Regions from separate parts of the Thalassotalea fusca genome, predicted to be linked through region 2. Evidence: predicted binding sites of a transcription regulator. Region 2 holds the regulator's gene; the other holds the start of a gene.

Region 1 (12,682 bases), on a different contig from region 2:
ACCATTCTTTGCAATCAATGCCTTGCCTCTAAACCTTTAAATTCTCGCTAAGAGAGCAATTTCTTATACGGATTGGTATAATATTAGTTATTATTGCCATGCCGTAGATTATCAGTTGGATCTAACGCTAGCATTAGATAGAATCCTAATGAAACAAAGTAATCGAGACCCCTTTAATTTATGAATGCAATTTTTGAATTTTTGCCCTTAGTGCTCTTTCTTATTGTATCCAAGTTGGTTGATATATATTGGGCTACAGCAACCTTAATCGCCTCTTCAGCACTTCATCTGGTCTATTTTAAAGTCAAAGGTCAACCCGTGCCTAAAAAGACATGGATGTTATTTGGTATGATAACTGTATTTGGCGGCTTAACGATATTTTTCCAAAATGATGCTTTTATCAAATGGAAAGTCACGATAATCAACTTTCTATTCGCTCTCACTCTTATAGTCGGCAACTACGTATTCAAAAAGAACTTTATTAAAGAATTGATGGGTGAAGCGCTAACCTTACCTGAAAGTGTTTGGAATAAAATGAATCTGTCTTGGGCAGCATTTTTTATCTTTTGTGCGTTACTAAATTTATATGTCGCCTATAATTTTGAGCAAGACACATGGGTCAACTTTAAAGTGTTTGGATTACTTGGATTAACATTTGTTTTCGCAATTTTGACTATATTGGTGGTACAAAAATACCTGCCAGAAGAACATGAAGATAATAACCAAGAGTCGGAAAAGATTAAATAAGGAAAATTCGTAAATGTTATACATGATTTACAGCGAAGACGTCGCTGATAGTTTATCATTAAGATTACCAGTTAGAGAGCAGCACCTGTCGCGAATCAAAGCATTACAAACAGAAGGTAGATTGATTATTGCGGGACCCTGCCCGGCAATTGACAGCGAAAACCCAGGTGATGCAGGCTTTACCGGCTCATTGATTATTGCCGAGTTTAATAGCTTAGAAAGCGCACAAACATGGGCAGATAATGATCCTTACATTGAAGCAGGTGTTTACGAAAAAGTTATTGTGAAGCCATATAAAAAAGTACTACCTTAATGAAAAATATACTTGTTAAGCCTACATTGCTCGCTACATTTATTCTCTTGAGTAATGCTACTTTTGCACAAAAACTGCAAAAAACAATAACCGAATGCGAATCAAATTATCAGGACGAATCTGAGCTTTCAATGTGCTTTGATCGTGTCAAAGAAGCGAAAGAGCGGGAACTACAAACGTGGATAAACAACCAAATATTTATTCTCGAAGAGTTCGCACTAAAAACAGGTAGACGTTCAGCACTTGAGATGTTTAAACGCTCTCAACGAAACTTTATTACGTTTAGAGAGAACAACTGTCGTTGGCAATATCTACACCTTTCACCAGATAAGAGTGCCGCACCTGCTTACAAGAAATGTTATATACAAATCACTGATCAACGTATCAAAGAACTGGGCGAAATTACAAATTAACCAATAGAGTATAAGTTCATAGCTTAAATAACCAACTAAACCGAGCAATTTGCTCGGTTTTTTATTTTATAAACCTTCACATATTCAAAGACTTAATCAACACCCAATCAAATGACTTGTAAACTTATCTAAAAATTAACTTACCCACTATTGACACACTGTATAAATACACATACTGTATAACAATACAGCACCAATTGAGACCGAGGTCACTATGAGTAAGCAAGATATGACAAACAAGAATGCAGTTCATTTAACAAAGCTAGATATAAGAACACTTTCAGATGAACAACTATTAGTAAACGAATATGCCAACATCTGTAGTCAATATAGGTCTACAAAACGTTGGATTATGATGGTTGACCCTGAAGAAGAATCGTTAGAGCAATTAGTATTGAGCGAATCAATCGATCCTACACGTGTGCTAAAAGTAAACTCTCGCCACCATCCAGTAAAACTAAACAACATAGAAAGAACGCTGTTAAAAGGTAACTGTTCTGCATTGATACTATGTAACCCAAAGCTAAAAAATAACGAAGTTAGCCAGCTAACCAAAATGGCAGCTATGAGCGATACACAGTGCATCATCTTAAATACCAAACAAAAATTACACTAGAGACTTGAAACCACTGTGGATCATTAACACTATGTAATATAATGCTGGCTTTCATTGAGAATGAGTAATTTATGTCTTGCTTTTGTTGTAGTAATTTGCCCTTTAACCAATGTTGCCAGCCAATTATTGAACAACAAACACTCGCTCAAACACCATTACAACTAATGCGTTCACGTTTCAGTGCATACGCTAGTGGAAATGCGGAATATATTCTCAATACTTACGCTTTAGAAAAGCGAAAGCAACATACGTTGACAGAGATCAGCGAATGGTCAAATGAATGCAAGTGGCTAAAACTAATCATTCACCAATCTTCGAACGTGGCGATTGAAGCGTTTGAATCAGCAGACAATTCTACGGTTACCTTTACAGCGATATATCGACAAGGAAATCACTATTTTCAGATGAAAGAACTATCTCGATTTGTTGTTGAAAAACACCAATGGGTTTATCTTGATGGTGATATTTTAATCCATGACGAGCTAGTTGTACCGAAAAGAAATGACCAGTGCTTATGCGGTAGTAAGCAAAAATTTAAGAAATGTTGTGGTAAGTAGTAAAACATATAACTTATTTTAGGACGGGACAGTTACGCTGTTAACTCAAACAAAGTCGATTGTACAAGCGTGTTCTGAATGTTTTTCAGCCAACCTTCCGCATTAAATTCACTACGCTTGGTCTCTGATTTTGTCTTGGTTTTATGCTGACAATGAATACTTGTATTTGTCAAAACACTAGTCGGAATATGCAGCTTATCGTCTCTAAATGCCAATGGTTTCGGATGCAAAGCATCTTGCAATCTTAAGTCGCTCAATCGGCCCTTTTCAATCATTTCAGCTTGTTCAAAATCTGAAATTTGTTCAACGGCTGTCAATGCTATAGGTGCTGGTTCTGGTAAGTCGAAGAAGCGTCTTAAATCATTAGTCTGCCTGATATGATCGAATTCATCTTTCTGAGGTAATGTAAATTGCGCGTGAAAACGCACATCCTCGTCGAGCATGGCCAACAAAAGCGAAAATTCTGAACGATTTCCTTGATGTACACATTGGTTCAGTGTCGAACCAAGCCTGTGTTCATCGATTAGTGCAGATTGTTGATTGAGTTCTGAGATCAAAGAGAATAACTTCTTAACACATTGTTATTCTCTTTATCGGCAGTTTAATAAATACTTTAGTAAATAATCGACATTCTATTCATGTGCTCAATAAAGTACCTATAAGTTACATAGGAGCTTAAACTACAATTTTTAGGCACTGTAAGATTGACTTACCGGCCAAGAAATTTTAAATGAAGCACCGCCCATCGGGCTATCCTCAACCCATGCGCTACCGTTATGCCACTCCATAATACGTGACACAATTGCTAATCCTAAGCCAAACCCACCGGTTTCTTTATTACGACTCTCATCGCCCCGTGAAAAAGCGTCAAAGATTGTCGGTTTAAAACTGTCAGGCACACCTCTGCCATTATCATCAACGCTAACGGTACACATTCCATCGTTTATGCCAGCATAAACAGTAATTTTTCCGTCACCATACTTTTTTGCGTTAGTGACATAATTAGCAATCGCTCTACTGATAAAATGACTATCACAGGCTACAACAAGAGTCTCGCTTGTACTTTGAATGTTAATATCACTAACAAATGGACGAACATTTTCCACTTGCTCTGCAATAATATTTAATAGTTCATGTTCTTGAATGACTAGCTCAGGTTTTTCACTATCAAAGCTCGCATACAAAAGCATTTCATTGATAAGCTCTTCCAATTCCGCAACGTCTTGAGTTATCTGATTGCGATAACGTTTTTGTTTTTCAGCATCACAATTCGATTCAAGCATTTGCAATGCAAATTTGGTTCTTGCTAAAGGCGTTCTCAATTCATGTGCAACTGCACTAGATAGTTCTTTATGGGCGTTGATTAGTCGCTGGATCTTTCTCGCCATCATATTAAACGCGCTAACCATAGAGGCCATCATATTCGATTTTGCAGCAGGAACATTTGTATTGAAATCGCCTTCGCCAAGCTGTTCGGCGGATTTTCTTAAGGCATCAAGATCTTTTGATATGGGTGACAGCCAAAACAAAATCACTAAACCTAGCAACGCCAAAATAAACGCTCTTAACAGCGCTTCTGCACGTGGCCGTGTTGGCATCTTAGCTGGCCCCAACACCAACAATGTTTGAGAGTTCTCTATCAAATGGTGCAGCACTACATCGTCATCACCATAATAAACGTAGGTATTTCCTTTATTGAGGGCTTTACGATCAGCACGCTCAACATCCTTGAGCTGTGAATATGGCATTAGTTTAAATGGTAATTGATATTTCTTCGCTACTGTTGCGGTTATTTCAGGCCACTCTTCTTGCGGGTGCTTCTGCATATAATCGCCAATAGCCTGCAACATAGTTTTATACCCAGTATAAGATTCAATGTCTTGCTCAAGATAAGAGCGCCAAAGCTCATCTAGCAACCATGAGAAAACAATAAAGCTCAATATAATGAGTGTATACAGGCTAAAAAATGATCGACCTAGTCTCATCAAAATTCCTTTCTAAAAAAAATGGTGAGATACAGAATCTCACCATTTATTCATTCAAATTAATTCCACGCATCCGGAACAAATAAATAGCCTTGTCCCCAGATTGTTTTTATACGAAACGGCGTTTCATTACTATCAAATAGCTTCTTTCTTAATCGAGAAATTCGCACATCAACACTTCGGTCCATTCCATCATACTCACGCCCGACGACTGCTTTGTATATATAGTCCCTATTTTGGACCTCGCCCGAACGACTTGCTAATAACCATAACAAGTCAAACTCTTGACTGGTTAATTCGATATTTTCTCCATCTAAAATAACTTGTCGAGAGCCTCGACTAATATGTAATTTGCCAATATCAATTTCTGTGTTTTCATTACTCTCGCCAGGCAAGTTTCCTCTGCGTAGTAATGCACTAACCCTAGCTAATAGCACACGTGGTTCTACTGGCTTAATAACATAGTCATCTGCACCAATTTCCAAGCCTAACACTTGATCAAAATCCGTACCTTTCGCCGTCAACATTAATACAGGGCCCTTATAGTTTGGTCGTAAGTCTCTACAAACGGAAAAACCATCTTTTCCAGGTAGCATTAGATCCAAGATAATCAAATCTGGTGCAAATAGCTCAACGCGCTTTGCCACTGTGTCGCCACGAAATTCCTGTTTAACATGGAAACCTTCACTTTCTAAAAAGTCAGTAACTAGGTTCGAAAGTTGGCGATCATCTTCTACCAGTAAGATCTTTTTAACTGATGATTTGCTATTGGACATAAAACACACTCCTGTATTATATACATTGCTTGTAAACCTTAGGCTAACAAATATTTTGTTCACAAGGTTTATCAATTTGTATCAACAACCATATTCGTTGAATGCGCCTAGATTAGTCAGTTGACTTGCGTTAAACAAGCGAAAATACAAGGTTTTACCGGGAGGTTACATAAAGTAACAAAACGGTAATTAAGTGCTTTAATGCTTTATCTCGGTTAACAACTCAAACGATTGCAACGGCAAGTTAAGCTAAATATTTATGCGGCATTTAGTTTGCAACTCTCAAATCTTAACAAATATATCATTTGCGCAGTTTGCATCAGTTTGTGGTAAATGAATTCCTTGCTATTTTTCTAGCCCTTAGGTTTTGTTATCATTCGTCACACAAATTGTCGCCAAAGGCTGTCTACATGATAATTCAAAGCAAATCACATATATTACAGACGTGGCTAATCAATACGTAGTACAAATTGAAATCTCTTCGATGCAAGGATCAAGAATAAATGAAAATAGTCTCTTTTAATATCAATGGCCTAAGAGCACGCCTTCACCAATTGCAAGCACTAATTGACAAACATCAGCCTGACATCATTGGCCTGCAGGAAATAAAAGTTCATGACGAAGCATTTCCTTTGGAAGACGTACAGGCTATGGGATACCACGTTTATTTTCACGGACAAAAAGCACACTACGGTGTTGCAATGCTTTGTAAAAAAGAAGCCGACGTAGTCATCAAAGGTTATCCCACAGACGATGAAGACGCCCAAAGACGCATGATAATGGTGAAAACCACGACGGAAGAAGGTGAGCCTATAACCGTGATGAATGGCTACTTCCCTCAAGGCGATAACATAGCTCATGAAACAAAATTTCCTTATAAACGCCAGTTCTATAAGGATCTAATGACGCACTTAAATGAACATCATGACGCAAGCGAAAACATTGTCATCATGGGTGACATTAATATTTCACCGCTAGACCTTGATATCGGCATAGGCGAACCAAATCGCTTGCGCTGGTTAAAAACGGGTAAGTGCAGTTTCCAGCCGGAAGAACGCGAATGGCTAAAAACCCTGTTAGACTGGGGTTTTGTTGATACCTTTAGAGCGTTACACCCAACGCGAGAAGAAAGGTATTCGTGGTTTGACTATCGCTCACGTGGATTTGATGATAACCGCGGTCTGCGAATTGACGTTGTTCTAGCCACGCCATCGTATGCGGAGCGATGTATAGAGTCTGATATAGATTACGAACTGCGCGGTATCGAGAAACCTTCTGATCATGCACCAATCTGGTCAGTATTTAAATAATCATGTGGTAATTGAAGTAGCGAGCCAGTCTCGTTACTTACTATCTAGCCTTATCCAGCTTCACTAAAAGTATCAATACTATGCCTAACTATTTATGTCCCATATGTAACCAAGCGCTGACGCAGCAAACGCGTTTATTCAAATGTGAAAATAATCATACATTTGACCTAGCTAAAGAAGGCTATGTGAATTTGTTACCAGTCCAGTTTAAACGTTCGAAAGAGCCCGGTGATAATAAAGCGATGGTAAATGCAAGAAGATCATTTCTTTCCAAAGGATATTATTCGCCTTTAGCAATTAAGCTTACCGAACTCATGCAAACTTTCCATCCTAATGCGAATACCGTTTTAGACGCAGGTTGTGGTGAAGGCTATTACACCAATCAGCATAAGACGGCACAAAACTGTGTATATGGAATTGATATCGCAAAAGAAGCGATAAAAAAAGCCGCGAAGAAATATGATGACTGTCATTTTAGTGTAGGCACGTTATCCAAACTACCATTTGAGTCACGTTCCATTGATTGGCTTTACTCTATCTATGCTCCGATACTAGAGCAAGAATTTACGCGTGTGCTAAGAAATGAGGGCTTTTTATTAACAGTGACACCTGCTGCTGACCATTTAATCGAACTAAAAACCCTAATCTACGAAAATGCTCTGCCGCACGATCAATCAAGAACCCCAATAGAACAACTAGCGCAAGTGCACGAAGAAAGATTAACTTATGATATGACCATGGAAACAGGCCTAGATACTTTGGAATTGCTTTCAATGACACCATTCGCGTTCAAAGCTAGCGAACAAGTAAAGAAATCACTAGCAGAAATGAAAAGCTTTAAATGCAAAGCAGATTTTTTGATACGGCTTTATCAAAAATAAAATCGATGGGTATATTTACTGCTTAAAATGAAGCGACTGATAACTCACATTTAATAATTTTGCCAAATCAAGATAACGCGGACGTTTTACCGAGAGCTTCACACTACCACCTTGTTCATTTACTTTAGCAACGCCTTGTTTATACCAGTTAGCCAACGAAGGCGGTAAAAACTTATCAGCCTTTACACCAAGCATTACCAGCGCCTGTACGGGAATCGTTAAAATAAAAAACAAATAAACTAAGGCATAAGGTAGATATGACATACCGCCAAGATATAACTGCAAAATAAAGACAATTAATGCGACAGTAGGTAAATAACGGCATGCCCCCCTGCCAACTTGAACAGCACGATACTCGTCAAAATACTGACTTAACTCTACTCTCTGAGGCCACAATAACATGTACTTACGGCCCAATTTGATAAGTTCTACTACACTCATATTCATAAGGGACACATTATAACAACTATTATTTAAAAGATAGCATAAAGTTAGCGCTTAACTAAAGGCATGCCGTAGTTTAGCGCAGAATTTTTGCAGCATGAAATCTAACGCAATGAGGTCTATGGACAACAATCTCAATTATTAAAGGGCTAAATATACATATAAAACTAGGCAAAATCCGCTTAATCCACCTAATAAAACCATTAAAAATATCCAGTTATCTTAAATTTCGCATTCAAAAGCATTTCAATTCAATTAACTATATAAACGTATGCTTATCCAACGACTACTCAAAAAACAACCTACCAACTTAACACAACAAAAACAACAAGATACACACTTTAACAAAGGTTAACAACAAAGATATCCACAGGATTTGTGGATATCCACACTGAAGTTTAGTTCAGAGAAACGCCTACATTTTTATATATTAACTGTCTATTAGCGACAACTACGAAGACTTTTCTAAGTTCAAATACACAATAAGATCATATCTTGATCTTACATGCACATAAACGATCGTCATATGAGGAATTTATTCCTCATTTTTATCAGTAGTATTTTAGAAATCACGACTATAAATGATTAAAAACACCAATAATCACAGCTAGAGATAAGCGCAAATAAGCGTTATAGTAGTGCTATCTAATTTGCCCTGTTAATTTCAATGAAATCACTTACTTTAAGACTACTAAGCAATACATTTTCTATTCACTCTTTACCAGCAAACAGCGAAATCCCAGCGGCTGTTCTAAATGCTGATATGTTTTTTATCGCAAAAACTAATGATGAAGTTTCAATTGTTGCACCTGAATCAGTCAAGATTGAAAGCGAAGATGTTGAAACAGACTGGCAAGCTTTAGAGGTAGTTGGTCCACTGGATTTTACGCTGACAGGTATTATGTCCAGCATTTCCACTGTACTCGCAAATGAAAAGATAAGCATTTTTGCTATTTCTACATTTGATACCGACTACATATTAGTTAAGAGCAATACATTAGAGGCAGCAATTGCTGCCCTTCGAGAGAATCAATACAAAGTGCTTACATAGCATTCATTGGAAAAATCATACATGACGACTATTTACGGCATCAAAAACTGTGACACGGTTAAAAAAGCGCTAAAGTGGCTAGATAACAACGGCATTTCCTACCAATTTCATGATCTACGCGTAGACGGCACATCTGACGATTTAATTGATGATCTTGTCTCTAAATCTGCATGGTCTGAACTGATTAATAAACGCAGTACAACCTATCGTAATTTGCCTGAAAATATTAAGAATAATCTAACAGATGATGCTGCAAAATCAGCCGTTATAGAACAGCCAACCTTACTTAAGCGCCCGTTGCTATTGATAAATAACCAACTACATGTTGGTTTTAAGGCTGAAAATTACCAAACGATATTTGCCAAATAGTATGCAAAAATCTGACGTAATTTCACTAACAAAAGAACTTATCAACAAACAGTCAGTAACACCTGAAGACGCTGGTTGCCAAGATATCATGAAGCAAATCTTATCAGATCTCGGTTTTGTCAACGAAACGATGGTGTTTGAGGATACGACAAACCTTTGGTCTCGACTAGGCAACACTGGGCCACTATTTTGCTTTGCAGGACATACTGATGTAGTACCGGCAGGTGATGAAAAATTATGGCATTCACCACCTTTTGAAGCGACTGAAAAAGATGGGTATTTGTATGGTCGAGGTGCCGCTGACATGAAAGGCAGTCTTGCCGCTATGTTAGTTGCCACCCAACGCTTCATTGCCAAGTATCCAACCCCTAAAGGCTCACTCGCCTTTTTGATAACGAGTGACGAAGAAGGTCCGTTTATTAATGGTACAACGCGTGTAATTGATACACTTGAAGCCAGACAAGAAAAAATTGACTATTGTATTGTCGGTGAACCATCTAGTTCTGATGAAGTTGGCGATGTCGTTAAAAACGGACGTCGCGGTTCTATTTCCGGGTTTCTCAGCATTCATGGTAAGCAAGGGCACGTTGCCTATCCAGAGCATGTCATTAACCCGATACATAAAGCGATGCCAGCTTTAGCAAAACTAAGTTCTTTACACTGGGATAACGGCAATGCTTATTTTCCTCCTACAAGTTTTCAGCTCAGTAATATTCAGTCAGGAACCGGAGCGACAAATGTTGTTCCACAATCACTCAATGCTTGGTTCAATCTAAGATATAGCACTGAGCTTACCGCTGAAGATATCGTAAATCGATGTGAACAACTGCTTGATGGCGAAGCGTTAGATTATGAAATTGAATGGACCTATAACGGTAGCCCTTTTATCACAGAACCAGGCACACTGGTTGATGCAACTGAAAAAGCAGTTTTAGCTATCACCGGCAAAGCCCCTCTACTCTCCACTTCTGGCGGAACTTCTGATGGCCGCTTTATTGCGCCAACGGGTGCACAAGTCGTTGAACTTGGGCCCTGCAATCGAACAATTCACCAAATTAACGAATGTGTGAAATGTGATGATTTGGAAAAGCTCGTCGATATTTACTACCAGATATTGGTAGATGTATTAGGATAGTTGAATGCACGCTGATTGTTTAACCGGAAAAAGCGACCATCATATCGATTGGTTAGGCGAAAATTTAGGTTTGCATCAGGCTGTTGTTGAACACTGGCAAGCTTTGTGTTCAGCAGCGCAGTCTGATGGAATTGATCTTGCCATTGTCAGTGGCTTTCGAAATTTCGACAGACAACTTGCTATTTGGAATGCCAAATATCAGGGTCTCCGTGCCGTCAAAGATCTGAACAACGACATTGTAGATCTTAGCAAAGAGTCTGCACTTAACCGCATTAAAGCTATTATGTTGTACTCAGCGCTACCAGGTACTAGTAGACATCATTGGGGTACCGATATTGATATTTATTCTCCATCAATGTTACCCGCAGATCAAACGCTACAATTAGAACCATGGGAATATGGTGTTAACGGTCCTTTCAACAAGTTAACTACTTGGCTTAGAAAACATGCCAATCAATTTGGCTTCTATTTTCCGTATCAAAAATACCTAGGTGGCGTAGCACCCGAGCCTTGGCATTTGTCGTACTATCCATTGGCAAATGAATTTATGTCATTGTTAACTGAGAAGGTTATCCACCAAGCGATAATTGAGAGTGACATTATAGGAAAAGAAGAGATTCTTTCTGCACTGCCAACGTTGTATAATCAGTATATAACCAATATTAGCACGAGCATAAATCACAATGAATAACTGGATTTTTTACGTAGCTATTGCTTTTGTTATTGTAATGATTGTCGGTAATTTTAGTACGTTTAACAGAGGTGCCAAAAAACCGATGCGCAAACAATCATTAAACGATTTGAAAGAAACCCTACCAAGAACTAACAAAACAAAACATAAAATGTCTACGGCGAATACCGAAACGCAAACCACTGATAACAACCCACAAGATAGTAAAAAGTCATAAAAAAACTCCGTCAAGCGGAGTTTTTTATGATCGCTGCTAGGCGCTTTTCAGCTTAAATCTATAGCACATCCCTGAAAGACAACGCAGGTTCAATAACGTCAAAAATTCTTTCAAGTACATCAAGTGTAAGCACATCACCATTTTCATTATAAAGCGTCACGCTAGTTTGTTCACCACTTGGTGCCAATACAAACTGATAACGTGCTTTTGGCAAGTCAATTACTGGAACGTCGTCACCCCAAATTTTGTCCCACAGACTAACTTCTGGCGGCTCAAAATCGACATAATAGATGCGTTTAGTTTCATCGAGGTCTGCCACAGTAAACCCATAATCATCGAAGAATACAGGCATATTGTTCCACAGTAAGTCTGATGTCATTTCTACAATAAATGCTGGCTCATCAGTATTATTTGTACCGATAGTTACCAACTTTTGATTGGCTCTTAAGAGTCGATTCTCTCGCTGCACCAGTCGATACTGATAATCCACTTCTTCAATAATGAGGTTAAGTAGTTTCTTCTCCATTCGCTCTTTGTCGATTGGATTGATGTTACGATGACCACCTGTTTCATCCGTTTTCATATAGTCAGTTAGTTCAACAGTTAAGGCAACACTTCTACCATGCGGTCGCTTTTCCAGCGTAAAACCAAACTTTGCTGACTCAGTCATTTCGATTTCTTCAAATCCCCACATACCGGAGATTTTCTCATCGTGTACCCAGTCAGTACCTAAAGTAAACACATCACCGTCTTCAGCTAATGACGATACTTCAACTGTTTTCGATGCCAGTTCTTCACGTATTGCTTTGATGATAAAATCCAGTAAATCGCGATCGTCTAATACCTGATCAAACCACACTTTAGCTTTAGTGTTATTCTCTTCAACACGCGTTGACGTGGCAACAGGGAGTACAAGAGAAGGCGCTCTAATATCCATCTCCTTGCCAATAGGACCATCATGATTAATTTTATTAGAAACTTCAAAATCAGACTTCTTATTTACAGGAGACAAGTCTTTCGGAACGGCTATCGGCTTAGATTCAGAAATTTCCGTATAATCAAAACCGCCCTCTGCTTGTTTTTGATTAATTGAGCCACAACCAATCACTGCAACACTTAGCAATGACAAGTAAAACATATTTCGATTCATTAATACTCCCGACAAATCTTGAATCTT
Region 2 (12,682 bases):
ACGGTTTCAAAAGGCTTTTCGTTAACAATTGCCATTGCGTACAAAACAACGAATAACGCAAACAATAACGTCATATAATCGGCGTAAGATACCAACCAACGATCAACATTGTCGTGCTCAACTGAATGTCTTCGCGCTTTTAATCGCCTCATTGCTCTAACCTGAATGCTGATAGTTTGTTTTCTATCGCATGAGGGTTTTCAGCCTGTGCAATTGAAATAATCCCCTCAGCAATCATCTCACGATACATTGTTTGTTCGTGAACGATTGATTTTATTTTGTTTGCTATTGGAATATAAATTAAGTTGGCAAAGCCAACACCGTAGATCGTTGCAACAAACGCAGTAGCTATGCCATGACCCAAAGCTTCAGGATCGGAAAGATTGCTCATGGCGTGAATCAAACCAAGCACAGCCCCCAAAATACCAATTGTCGGACTATAACCGCCCATTGACTCAAAAACATGCGCAGAACGAAGGTTATGTTCACGATACAAATCTAAATCCAGCTCTAGCGATACGCGAAGGTTGTCGACTTCGTTGCCATCAACGAGCATATTGAGCCCTTTTCTAACATAAAAGTCTTCTTCTTCTTCGGCAACACCTTCTAGTACTAAGTAGCCTGATTCTCGTGCCTTGGTCGCCCACTCTACGATGTCGGTAATTCCTTTATTAACATCATAATTCGGAGGAACAAAGATCCATTTCAATAACGATAAAGAGTGAAAAAATTGTGCAGTCGACGATTGCAACATTACTGCGCCAATTGTGCCACCAAAAACGATAATAAATGCGGGTAATTCAAGTAAAGTAACAATTGAGCCGCCATCTAGTACAAAACCAAAATATATGGCGACTATTGCTAAACATATACCAAGAACACTCAGCTTATCCATGCTGAAGTTCCTTCAGTATACTCAAAGGAAAATCATAAAGAGGCAACGAAATATCTGTAATCCCAGCAGCAGTAACCGCTTGCGGCATTCCGTATACAACGCTGGTAGCCTCGTCCTGTGCCCAAATTGTTGAGCCTTTTGCTTTCAACATGCGCGACCCTTCTCTCCCGTCAGATCCCATTCCGGTAAGAATAATTCCCAACACATTGCCCGAAAAGATCTTTGCAGCAGAGCCAAAACTAATATCTACGCTTGGCTTAAATGCAATGCGCTCTGAATCATCATCAATTACTTTTAGTCTTGCTGCACTTTCCGTACCATCGATAATAAGTTGTTTACCACCGGGGGCTAAATACGCACAGCCAGGTTTAAGAATATCGCCATTTTCAGCTTCTTTCACTCTTATTTTACATAACGTATTCAATCGGTTAGCAAAAGCATTAGTAAATGCTGCTGGCATGTGTTGCACCATGACGATGGGTAAAGGGAAGTCTTCTGGTAATTGGGTAAGAATTTTTTGCAATGCTACTGGGCCACCGGTAGAGGTACCGATAGCTACTAATTTATATTTCTTTCCTGAACTACGTCGAAAAGTTGACGTTGGTGTTTTACCTACCTCGCGTGCTGGCGTAGAAGGTACCGCTTGGCTTCTGAGCCCCTCTGTAGGAGTTGTACGAGGCGTTACCCTTCTTAATCTAGGAACTCTTTTACGCGCTAGCTCCAGTACTCTTTGACGCAAAATATTGCCAGCATCAGAGGTAGAGCTGGCTATTTCATTAAATTTCTTAGGTAGAAAATCTAATGCTCCTGCATCAAGCGCGTCTAAGGTTGCCTTGGCGCCTTGATGGGTTAGAGAAGAAAACATCAAAATTGCGGTTGGTGATTTCTCCATGATTTGCTTTACAGCATCGATGCCATTTAATAACGGCATCTCTATATCCATCGTTATGACATCAGGTTTTAAGGTCTGTGCTTTTTCAACGGCTTCTAAACCGTTTACAGCAGCACCAATCACTTCAAGATTGGGGTCACTATTGACAATATCGGTTACCCGTCGACGGAAAAAGCTTGAATCATCAACAACCAATACCTTGTAGGCCATCTATTTTCTCTTTTGTTAGCACTTAGCCTATGCTAAGAACGCAATTTCTTATGAATAGAAGATTTTTTCGCGTAAAACTTCAGCATATTAGGTACATCGATGATCAACGCTATACCACCATCACTTGTAATAGTCGCGCCAGCCATTCCCGGCGTGCCATGAAGTAATCTATCGAGTGGTTTAATCACCACCTCTTCCTGCCCAATTAAGCTATCTACAACAAAACCAACTTGTTGTGTGCCCAATTGAACAATGACTACATGCCCTTTGTCTCTTGGTTTATCGACAAAATCTCTCACCAGCCATTGATCAAGATAGAACAATGGAATTGCCTTATCACGAACAATTATTGTTAATTGACCATCAACTACATTGGTATTCGTAAGATCAAGATGGAAAATTTCATTAACACCTGCAAGCGGTAGCGCAAATGTTTGTTCGCCAACAACCACCATTAGCGTTGGTAATATCGCCAATGTTAAAGGTACCTTGATTTCAAGGACCGTACCAATTCCTAATTCTGAATCAATCGAAACAGTGCCGTTTAGCTGGGTGATTTTCGTTTTAACAACGTCCATACCAACACCACGGCCCGAAACTTCGGAAATCTCTGTCTTTGTCGAAAATCCAGGAGCAAAAATAAGGTTATACGCTTCCTGATCAGACATGCGTGCTGCAGCATCTTCGTCTAATACACCGCGGCTTATCGCAATGCTTTTTAGCTTATCAGCATTCATTCCCGCGCCATCATCTCTAATAGTTAAGAGAATGTGATCACCTTCTTGTGACGCAGATAAAATAACAGTACCTTCGCGTTCTTTGCCATTAGCCACCCTAACATCTGGCTCTTCAATACCATGATCTACTGAGTTACGCACTAAATGGACTAAAGGATCGGCAAGTGCTTCAACAAGATTCTTATCTAAATCCGTTTCTTCACCTTCTAGAATTAATTTTATCTCTTTATGTAAACTTCTCGCCAAGTCTCTTACAACACGAGGAAAACGACCAAATACTTTTTTGATTGGTTGCATACGGGTCTTCATGACCGCACCTTGCAAATCAGTCGTCACAGCGTCTAGGTTAGACACCGCTTTCGTTAACTCTTCATCTTCTTTGGTCATACCTAAACTAGTTAGTCGATTACGAACCAATACTAATTCACCCACCATATTCATGATTTGGTCAAGTCGTTTGGTATCAACACGAACCGTAGTTTCACCTTGTGATGCACTGGTCGCTGCTTTCTTTTCAGCAGGCTTTTTAGCGGCAGGTTTCGCAGCAGCACTTGACGGTGCTGGTGCAGCAGGCTTAGCCGCTTGAGTTGAAGCTGGCGCAGGAGCTGGTGTTGGCTTAGCGCTTGGTTGCTCCGCAGCTGGCGAAGAAGCTGAAGTATTAGCTGCAGGGCTTTTTCCTTTGCCGTGAAGTTCATCGAGTAATGCTTCAAACTCATCATCGTTAATTTCATCTGAATTAGACGATGTTTTATTGCCCTCTACATTTGACGAAAATGCCCCTTGCCCGTGCAGTTCATCAAGCAATGATTCAAATTCATCATCTGAGATTTCATCACTATTACTTGTGGCAACGCTAGTAGCTGGTTCAGAAGCAGTAGCTGCACCTGGAGCGCCACCACCGTGCAATTCATCGAGAAGCTTTTCAAAGTCTTCTTCACTCATTTCGTCCGTGCTACTTGCTGAAGACTCAGGTTTTGGTTCTGGCGCTTGCACGGGTTCTGGAGCAGGAGCTGGAGCCGAAGATTCCGCCCCTTCTGGCTCGCTTAAACGATGCAACTCTTCCAATAAATGAGGATCTGCCGGGTCTACTTCTTCTCTGTTTTGAACTTGAGCAAACATATCATTGATAGTGTCTAATGCTTTTAAAATCACATCCATCAATTCAGGAGTAACCGAACGTTGATTATTCCTAAGAACATCAAACACGTTTTCCGCACCATGACAGGCATCAACTAACTCAGTCAATGATAAGAATCCAGCGCCACCTTTTACTGTGTGGAAGCCTCTAAATATAGCATTGAGTAAATCAGCGTTATCAGGATCGTTTTCTAATTCTACTAGCTGTTCAGAAAGACTCTCTAAAATTTCGCCAGCTTCAATTAAAAAGTCCTGTAGAATTTCTTCGTCCGCTTCGTAAGACATCCACCAACTCCCCTTAAAATCCTAAGCTAGATAAGAGATCATCAACATCATCTTGGTCAGCAACAACGTCATCTCTTTCTTCTTTGTTAACGATAGGCCCTTCAACTAAATTCTCGCCCACTGAAGGCCTAGCTTTTTCTTTGGCTTCATCAGATGAAATACCAAAAGCGGTTAACATGTTAATCAAGCTATCTTCCACTTCACGGACGAGGTCGATAACTTTGCGAATTACTTGTCCAGTAAGATCCTGAAAATCCTGTGCCATTAACACATCAGTCATTAATGCATGCATTTTAGCTGTTTCAGTGTCAGTAGTTTTCAGGAGTTTATCGATGTCATGGCATAACAATTTGAATTCGTTTAATTCTAAATCGTTATGCATGAGCTTTTCCCAAAGGGGATTTACTGCTTTAACTTGCTTTTGAATAGAATCAACCACAGGAAAAATAGACTCTACTGCGTCCATCGTTTTATTAGCCGCATCTTCTGTGCGACTAATCACGTAGTTTAAACGCTCTTTAGCGTCAGGAATATCCGCTGTAGCTAGGTCGTTCAAACGAGAATCCAATTGAAAATTCATTAAAGAATCATGCAATTGGCGCGTTAACTTGCCTATTTCAGCAAATAATTCAGAGTTGATCGGATTCTGAATTTCAGAAATCAGTTCATCTGCTTTTTCCTGTTGTCCTGTCTCGAGGTATTCAACTAATCGCTTAGCCTGCTCCAACGACACATGAACATTTGGTAGTTTATTCATGCAACATCCTAATCAAACAGATTGATTAAATTACGCTAATCGCTCAAATATTTTATCGAGCTTAGTTTTTAGCGTAGCCGCAGTAAATGGCTTAACAATGTAACCATTTACACCAGCTTGCGCTGCCATGACAATCTGCTCTTTCTTAGCTTCGGCAGTAACCATTAACACAGGAATATGCGCTAACTTTTCGTCAGCTCTAATTGCTTTTAGCAAGTCAATACCTTGCATACCCGGCATGTTCCAGTCTGTAACAACAAAGTCAAAGTCTCCACCTTGAAGCATTGGCAACGCAGTACTACCATCATCAGCCTCTTGAATGTTGGTGAAACCTAAATCGCGTAACAAATTCTTCACTATACGTCTCATTGTTGAAAAATCATCAACAACAAGCACTTTCATATTTTTATCCAAGGCGCCCTCCGGGGAGATAATTTAATTTCTTTACTAATATATTGTACTTAACTTTGCCAAGATTGCATACGCGCTTTTAATCGATGTAATGCTTGGCTATGAATTTGGCTCACTCTAGATTCACTTACATCTAGCACCTGACCAATTTCACGTAAATTCAATTCTTCGTCATAATAGAGCGACAGTACTAAAGCTTCACGCTCAGGTAAAGTGGTAATACACTCGCTCAGTGACTTTTTGAACACAGAATGTTCAATGTCTTGATACGGGTCACTTCCTTGATTCTCTGTTTGAGTATGGATGACATCTTCACTAACCCCCAAATCATCTATACCAATTATTTTCCCTGTACTCACTTCATTAAGAATATGATGATACTCATTCAGCGAAATATCAAGTTTTTCAGCAACTTCAACATCTGATACATCTCGCCCTAATTCAGCCTCTAGTGTTTTTATTGCATCGCTGATCATACGGCTATTGCGGTGTACAGAGCGAGGAGTCCAATCGCCGCGTCGCATTTCGTCAAGCATTGCTCCACGAATACGAATACCGGCAAACGTTTCAAAACTAGCGCCTTTACTGTGATCGAAATTATTGGCGGCCTCTAACAGCCCGACCATGCCAGACTGTATCAAGTCATCAACGATGACACTGGCGGGTAATCTAGCGAGTAAATGATAGGCGATACGTTTTACTAGAACAGTATGCTGTTCAATTAAGGCAGTTTTGTCGATATGAGCATTATAAGCATTCGCTTTAATCACTATCGTTCACTCTTCCTTAAACTAATTATCGAGTAATTGTTCAATAAAAAACTCTAAATGACCTGACGCTTGATGAGGTATTGGCCACTTTGTAATTCTAGTCGCTAATGCCTTAAACGCTTTTGATGCAGGAGAATCAGGAAACGCTTCAACGATAGCTTGTTGTTTCCGTACAGACTTACGAATATTTTCATCGTAAGGTACAACAGCAACTAACTCTAATGCCACATCTAAAAATCGATCGGTTACCTTAGATAGTTTAGCAAATAATTGCTGTCCTTCTTTGGGACTTCGCACCATATTTGCAACAACTTTGAATTTGAATATGTCGTGATCACGACTCAATAACTTCATCAATGCGTAACAGTCAGTAATTGAGGTGGGTTCGTCACAAACCACAAGCATGATATCTTGTGCAGCGCGGGCAAAACTTAATACCATATCTGAAATACCAGCAGCGGTATCTACAATAAGTACATCGAATTCAGTTTTCATATCACTGAATGCACGAATCAATCCCGCATGCTCTGATGGCGTTAGATCGACCATTGACTGTGTGCCTGAAGTTGCAGGTATAATTTTTATCCCTGCTGGTCCTTCAATGATAATGTCATCCAGCTCGCATTCGCCAGACAATACATGAGATAAATTTCGGCGAACACGCAGACCGAGCATTACGTCTACATTGGCCAAACCTAAGTCAGCATCTAGTACAAGTACTCGTTTGCCTTGTTGTGCTAACGCGATAGATGTATTAAGTGAAACGTTTGTTTTACCAACGCCTCCTTTTCCTCCAGATACCGCAATAACTTTAATATGATGAGGTTCTTGCATTCTTCTTAAGCCGCTAGCCTGATCTATCATTTATTTTAATTCTCAACTACAAATACCAATCATTGAACGGTTGTATTTGCCTGATTGATTGAACGTATACTAATTACATAACCTAACTAAGATTATAGAAATAGCCATGGTTGTTCAATGTTAGGCGACGAAACAATTATTAGATGTTCAAATAATCCACAATCGCTAATAATTGGTATATCAAATACTCTAAACAACTGCAGTGGACTTGTGCCCGGCTGAACGCCAGAACTTATGACCACTTGTTTTGATTGCTAACCTATCAGCAAGCGTAACTAACTTTTCTGCATTTGCAACTTTAATGTCTTCTGGAACTCTTTGTCCATCAGTAAGATAACCTATAGGAAGCCCATTTTGAATAGACGTTGCAATAATTTCTCCAATACTGAGGCTTTCGTCTAGTTTTGTATAGATACAGCCTGCTAATGGAATCTTGTTAAATCGCTCTACATTTTCTTGTAATACCCTTTGTTGAGCGTTTGCAGCCAGTACTAAGTAGTTGCGAATTTTAACACGAGAATTTGCAATTAAGGTAGTCAAATGCTCGGCTAACCGCATATCTCTTTGTCCCATTCCGGCTGTATCAATTAGTATTAACTTCTTATTACCATATTGCTGTAATAATGCGTCTAGATCTTGCGCACTCTTCGCTTGCTTTACTGGACAGCCAATGATTTTTCCATAGGTCGCAAGTTGCTCGAAACCCGCAATGCGGTAACTGTCAGTCGAAATCATCACCACTTGGTCTGCTCCATGAACTTGTGCAAAGCGTGCAGCTAATTTTGCAATGGTAGTCGTTTTACCTACGCCCGTTGGTCCCACTAAAGATACCACGCCACCGCGATGTATAATTTCATTACTAGTCGTTTGTAATTGGCGACTGAGTAATTGCTTCGCACTTTCCCACGCACGTTCTTCACTGTAATTATTCGGCACATAGCACGCCACTTGCTCTGCTACTTGCTCGCTAATCCCCATGTCTAATAGTCGATTTACTAAAAGCGCTTTGTTTGGGTCGCGTTGCGCCATGTCCTGCCACATCAGTCCAGAGACTTGATGCTCTAGCAATTGACGAATAGACGCCATTTCTTGTCTCATTTGCTCAAGTTCAGCATCGCGCGAAACATTGTTGGCCGCTACATTATTCTGATGCCCAGTGGATTGCTCTGTTGACGTTTGTGCCTTTGAAGAAGGCAAAGCGTCACTTTCTTGACTATTTGTTGTAGACCCTTGCTCTAAACGCTGAGTAAAATTCTTAAACTGTGCTTCGATATCAAGTTCGCGGGGCGTTCGTGAACTCACTGACTGATTTGCAATATCGACATGTTGAGGGGCACTGTGATTAGTTTTTGATGTCTGACGCTGCAATAAGGCCTGTAAGCTATCGGCGGGCGGTTGCTCCGAGGAAGCGGTCATTGCAGCTTGTGTTGGCGCTTGCTCACCTAATGAAACAACGTCGTTATCAATGGCGCGTCCATCAATCGCTAACTCTTGTGGTTCTTCAGATGCAGTAACTGGCGCTGAACTAGCTTGCTGATTGTAATCAACCGCTGCCATTAGTTCTACGCCTTCAGGGATTTTCTTGTTCGACATAATGACTGCATCTGCGCCCAATTCTTCTTTAATTTGAGCTAACGCAGTTCTCATGTCTTTTGCTACATATCGTCTAATTTTCACAAGCTACCCCTTAATTTTACTGCTTTGCCATTCGCTAGTGCTTATTGCCCAATTGCGCTGACAATCTTAATTTGTTTGTCATCAGGTATTTCTTGGTAAGAAATTACGCGTAAACCCGGAATCGTATATTTGACGAATTTTGCCAGTACAGAGCGTAAAATACCTGAGGTTAACAATACTGGTGTATCGCCTGCCATTTCTTGCTGCTGCGCACCATCGGATAACGATGTTTGTAGTCGCTCTGCAAGACCCGGCTCAATACCCGCACCGTCATCTCCTGCCATTTGCATTGACTGGTGCAACATTTGTTCCAACTCTGGTGACAATGTTATGACGGGTATTTCTGGGGCTGGGCCTACGAGCTCTTGAACAATAAATCTTCGCAGTGTTATTCGCACGGCTGCTGTTAATACTTCTGGGTCTTGGCTTTTGGGTCCATACTCTACTAATGTTTGTACAATGCTGCGCATATCTCGAATGGCAACACCTTCATTCATTAGGTTTTGGAATACCTTCACAACCGTCCCCAACGTCAGCACATCAGGAATTAATCCTTCAACTAACTTAGGATAATTCTTAGATAACATATCCAGTAGATTTTGAACTTCTTCATGCCCAAGCAACTGAGCGGCATTATTAGTGAGTATTTGGCTTAAATGCGTTGCTAAAACAGTAGACGCATCAACTACGGTATAGCCAAGTGCCTGCGCTTGTTCTCGCTGATTTTGTTTTATCCAGACGGCATCTAACCCAAAAGCAGGATCTTTGGTCGGTGTACCATCTAATTTTCCGTATACTTGGCCTGGATTAATGGCAAGTTCATGATCATGGCGAATTTCAGCCTCACCGACCGTCACCCCCATTAACGAGATTTGATAGGTATTAGGGTCTAGATCTAAATTGTCACGAATATGTACAGCAGGTACAAGAAAACCGAACTCTTGAGATAGTTTTTTACGAACCCCTTTTATACGGTTAAGTAACTCTCCACCTTGAGATTTGTCCACCATAGGAATCAATCGGTAACCAATTTCTAAGCCGATAATATCGACATGGTTAACGTCATCCCAATCTAGTTCTTTGACTTCTGACTGCTGCTGTTGACTTTCGGCCTGACTCTCCTCAGCTTGCTGTGCTTCTTGCATCGCCTTGGCTTTTTTGTACTTCTCGCCAAAATAGGCCAAGCCAGATATCAATATCGCAAATAGCCAAAAAGCGACCTTTGGCATGCCGGGAACTATCCCCATAACAAACATGACACCAGCCGCAATATAGAGAGATTTTTCTTGACCTAGCTGCGTACTAACCTGATGACCCATGTCTTGCGTAGTATTTTGACGCGTAACGACAATAGCGGTACCAACCGAAAGTAATAGCCCAGGAATTTGCGCAACTAAGCCATCACCAATGGTCAGTAAGGTATAAATCTCTACGGCAGAATCGAATGACAGATCATGCTGCACCATGCCAATTACTAAACCGCCAATAATATTGATAAATAAAATCAAAATACCCGCAACAGCATCACCTTTAACAAATTTACTCGCACCGTCCATAGAACCATAGAAGTCTGCTTCGGCTGTTACTTCATTGCGACGCTCTCTAGCTTGCTCAGCGCTGATAAAGCCTGCATTCAAATCGGCATCAATCGCCATCTGTTTGCCCGGCATTGCGTCTAGTGTGAAGCGAGCGGTTACTTCTGAAATACGGCCTGCACCTTTGGTGACAACCACAAAGTTGATAATAACCAAAATCAAAAATACAACGAGACCAACCGCATAGTTTCCACCGATAACAACGGAGCCAAATGCTTCAATAACATTACCAGCTGCGTCAGGCCCATTATGGCCTTCAAGTAACACGACTCGGGTACTGGCAACGTTGAGCGCCAATCGCAAAATAGTTGCAATTAATAACACAGCAGGAAAGGAGCCAAAATCTAACGGTTTTAAGGTATAAACCGTGATAAGTAACACGACAAGCGCTAATGCGATGTTGAAAGAAAACAAGATATCTAGCAAAAACGCTGGCATAGGCAGAATAACCATGCCCAGCGCTGCCATCACCAAAATTGGTGTTCCTAAACCGGAAAGCAATCCGAGTTTTTTATTTTTGAATTGATTGAAATGTGCAGCTAATTGCATTTAATCTCTTCGCTGTAATTTTGACGCATGCATTTAGCTCAGCAAAATTCAGACCAAGAAATTACATTAATATTCAATTGCTATTAGTATCGGTAGTCATCCGGAATCGGTAGGGTTTTTGACACCGGCTTAGGTCGCTTGGCCCGCCCCTTCTTATGCTCATTCAACTGGAAAATAAAGGCAAGTATTTGTGCTACCGCAGCAAACAGTTCTTCAGGGATCTCGTCATCAAGCTCAGTAGTATAATAAAGTGAGCGTGCCAATGCAGGCGAGGCAATAATTTCTATACCATGCTCCTTAGCAATGGTACGAATATGAATTGCCATTTCATCAACACCTTTAGCAACAACCACGGGGGCTCTGCCATCGCTGCTATCATATTTTAATGCCACAGAAAAATGGGTAGGGTTGGTAATAACAACGTCAGACTTAGCAACTTCTGACATCATGCGCCTTTTTGACATATCATATTGCGCACGACGAATTCGTCCCTTAGTTTCCGGACTACCCTCTGTGTTCTTCATTTCATCCTTAACTTCTTGCTTGGTCATCTTTAACTGACGCGTGTGGTTCCATTTTTGATAAGGCGCATCTATCACCACAATAATTGCCAACGAACAAGATAATGCCAAGAACATCCACAACAGCAGCTCAACTGCGTGTTCAAAATTAAAGGGGATGTCTTCAATACTCAGGAATAAAATCTGGTCAAATAATGTTGAAAGTAATAAATATGCGACAAAAAACACCACGAAGAATTTCAGCAGCGATTTAACAAGCTCTACATATGCCTGCACACCAAACATACGTTTAAAGCCAGCAATAGGCGAAAGTTTGCTTGCTTTCGGCGCCATCGCCTCTACAGAAAAATTAATACCTCCAAGTAAAGTATTACCGACAAATGCCGCCAACATAATAATGGCAAATATCCAACTTAGCGGTAAGATCACGTGATAAACACTTTCTCCAACAACATTAAAAAGCGCGTGAATATCAAGTACTTCTTCACGTGAGAGACTAAACAATCGCCTCATCATTAACAACAATCGATTAACCAACATTTCACCTGTCAGCATCAGCGCTATTGCACTACCTACGAGCACGAACATGGTGCCTAAGTCTTTGGAACGGGCTATCTGGCCTTTTTTTCGGGCTTCCGACAGCTTTTTGGCCGTCGGTTCTTCGGTTTTTTCACCACTATCACTCTCTGCCATTATCTTGTCTCACAGTTAATCAGATAACAACTAAAGTCCAGCGCACGTTGCCACTGGCTTTCAAAGTGCGTCATAAAGTTGCCCATTGTTAGCCACATGATGAGCAAACCAGAACACATAGTAATTGGGAAACCAATAGCAAAGATATTCAGCTGAGGCGCAGCACGTGTCATGATACCAAACGAAAAATTGATCAGTAACATTGCTGTCAGCGGAGCCATCGATAACGACAACGCCGTTGCAAACATCCAGCTTGCCCACTCTACTATTTCTCTAAATTTTACAGGCTCAAATTCTATGAGTGGAATCGGTAATGTATGGAAGCTTGCCGCAACAAATTGCAAATAAGCCAAATGGCCATCCATCCCCCAGAACAGCAAAGACGACAAGATTAGAAAAAATTGCCCAACAGCAGGCACATTCATACCACTCGCAGGATCAACCAGTGACGCAAACCCCAAGCCTGTTTGCATGGCAATGATCTGACCGGCCAAGGTAAAAGTATTAACGACCATTACCGTGACAAAGCCAATCATCACACCAATGATAGTTTGCTGTGCAACAAGCAGGGTCATTTCAAATGAGAATAAGGATTCAACACGCGCAGGAGGGATAGCGGGCATTATCGCAACGGTTATAGCAATCGAGAGAAACAATTTAACACGTGTAGGAATTGACTTTGCACCAAA

Evidence for each region. The regulator FliA, encoded in region 2, starts transcription of late flagellar genes. The targets are predictions, from matches to a motif close to CTAAAGNTNNNNNNNNNNNNGCCGATA.
Region 1: a site for FliA is predicted at 3,238-3,264, ahead of ACSLUK_RS10980 (VC2046/SO_2500 family protein). Genes of this name have one in related genera too.

What each region holds. Positions count from the first base shown of each region.
Region 1 is NZ_JBQRUN010000007.1:162,268-174,949, reverse strand. Features, by position in the region: gene ACSLUK_RS11005 (septation protein A) at 181-747, shown strand; gene ACSLUK_RS11000 (YciI family protein) at 761-1,060, shown strand; gene ACSLUK_RS10995 (lysozyme inhibitor LprI family protein) at 1,060-1,473, shown strand; gene ACSLUK_RS10990 (hypothetical protein) at 1,688-2,089, shown strand; gene ACSLUK_RS10985 (YchJ family protein) at 2,161-2,646, shown strand; gene ACSLUK_RS10980 (VC2046/SO_2500 family protein) at 2,679-3,203, opposite strand; gene ACSLUK_RS10975 (ATP-binding protein) at 3,336-4,631, opposite strand; gene ACSLUK_RS10970 (response regulator) at 4,691-5,407, opposite strand; gene xthA (exodeoxyribonuclease III) at 5,911-6,717, shown strand; gene rlmA (23S rRNA (guanine(745)-N(1))-methyltransferase) at 6,798-7,598, shown strand; gene yfbV (terminus macrodomain insulation protein YfbV) at 7,614-8,045, opposite strand; gene ACSLUK_RS10950 (ACT domain-containing protein) at 8,710-9,093, shown strand; gene ACSLUK_RS10945 (ArsC family reductase) at 9,115-9,462, shown strand; gene dapE (succinyl-diaminopimelate desuccinylase) at 9,464-10,597, shown strand; gene ACSLUK_RS10935 (M15 family metallopeptidase) at 10,602-11,288, shown strand; gene ACSLUK_RS10930 (hypothetical protein) at 11,281-11,505, shown strand; gene ACSLUK_RS10925 (NlpB/DapX family lipoprotein) at 11,564-12,655, opposite strand.
Region 2 is NZ_JBQRUN010000001.1:459,312-471,993, reverse strand. Features, by position in the region: gene ACSLUK_RS02075 (flagellar motor protein MotB) at 1-152, opposite strand, end outside; gene ACSLUK_RS02070 (flagellar motor protein) at 149-895, opposite strand; gene cheB (protein-glutamate methylesterase/protein-glutamine glutaminase) at 888-1,997, opposite strand; gene ACSLUK_RS02060 (chemotaxis protein CheA) at 2,030-4,156, opposite strand; gene ACSLUK_RS02055 (protein phosphatase CheZ) at 4,170-4,913, opposite strand; gene cheY (chemotaxis response regulator CheY) at 4,944-5,327, opposite strand; gene ACSLUK_RS02045 (RNA polymerase sigma factor FliA) at 5,375-6,094, opposite strand; gene ACSLUK_RS02040 (MinD/ParA family protein) at 6,116-6,958, opposite strand; gene flhF (flagellar biosynthesis GTPase FlhF) at 7,148-8,635, opposite strand; gene flhA (flagellar biosynthesis protein FlhA) at 8,677-10,779, opposite strand; gene flhB (flagellar biosynthesis protein FlhB) at 10,863-11,993, opposite strand; gene fliR (flagellar biosynthetic protein FliR) at 11,993-12,682, opposite strand, start outside.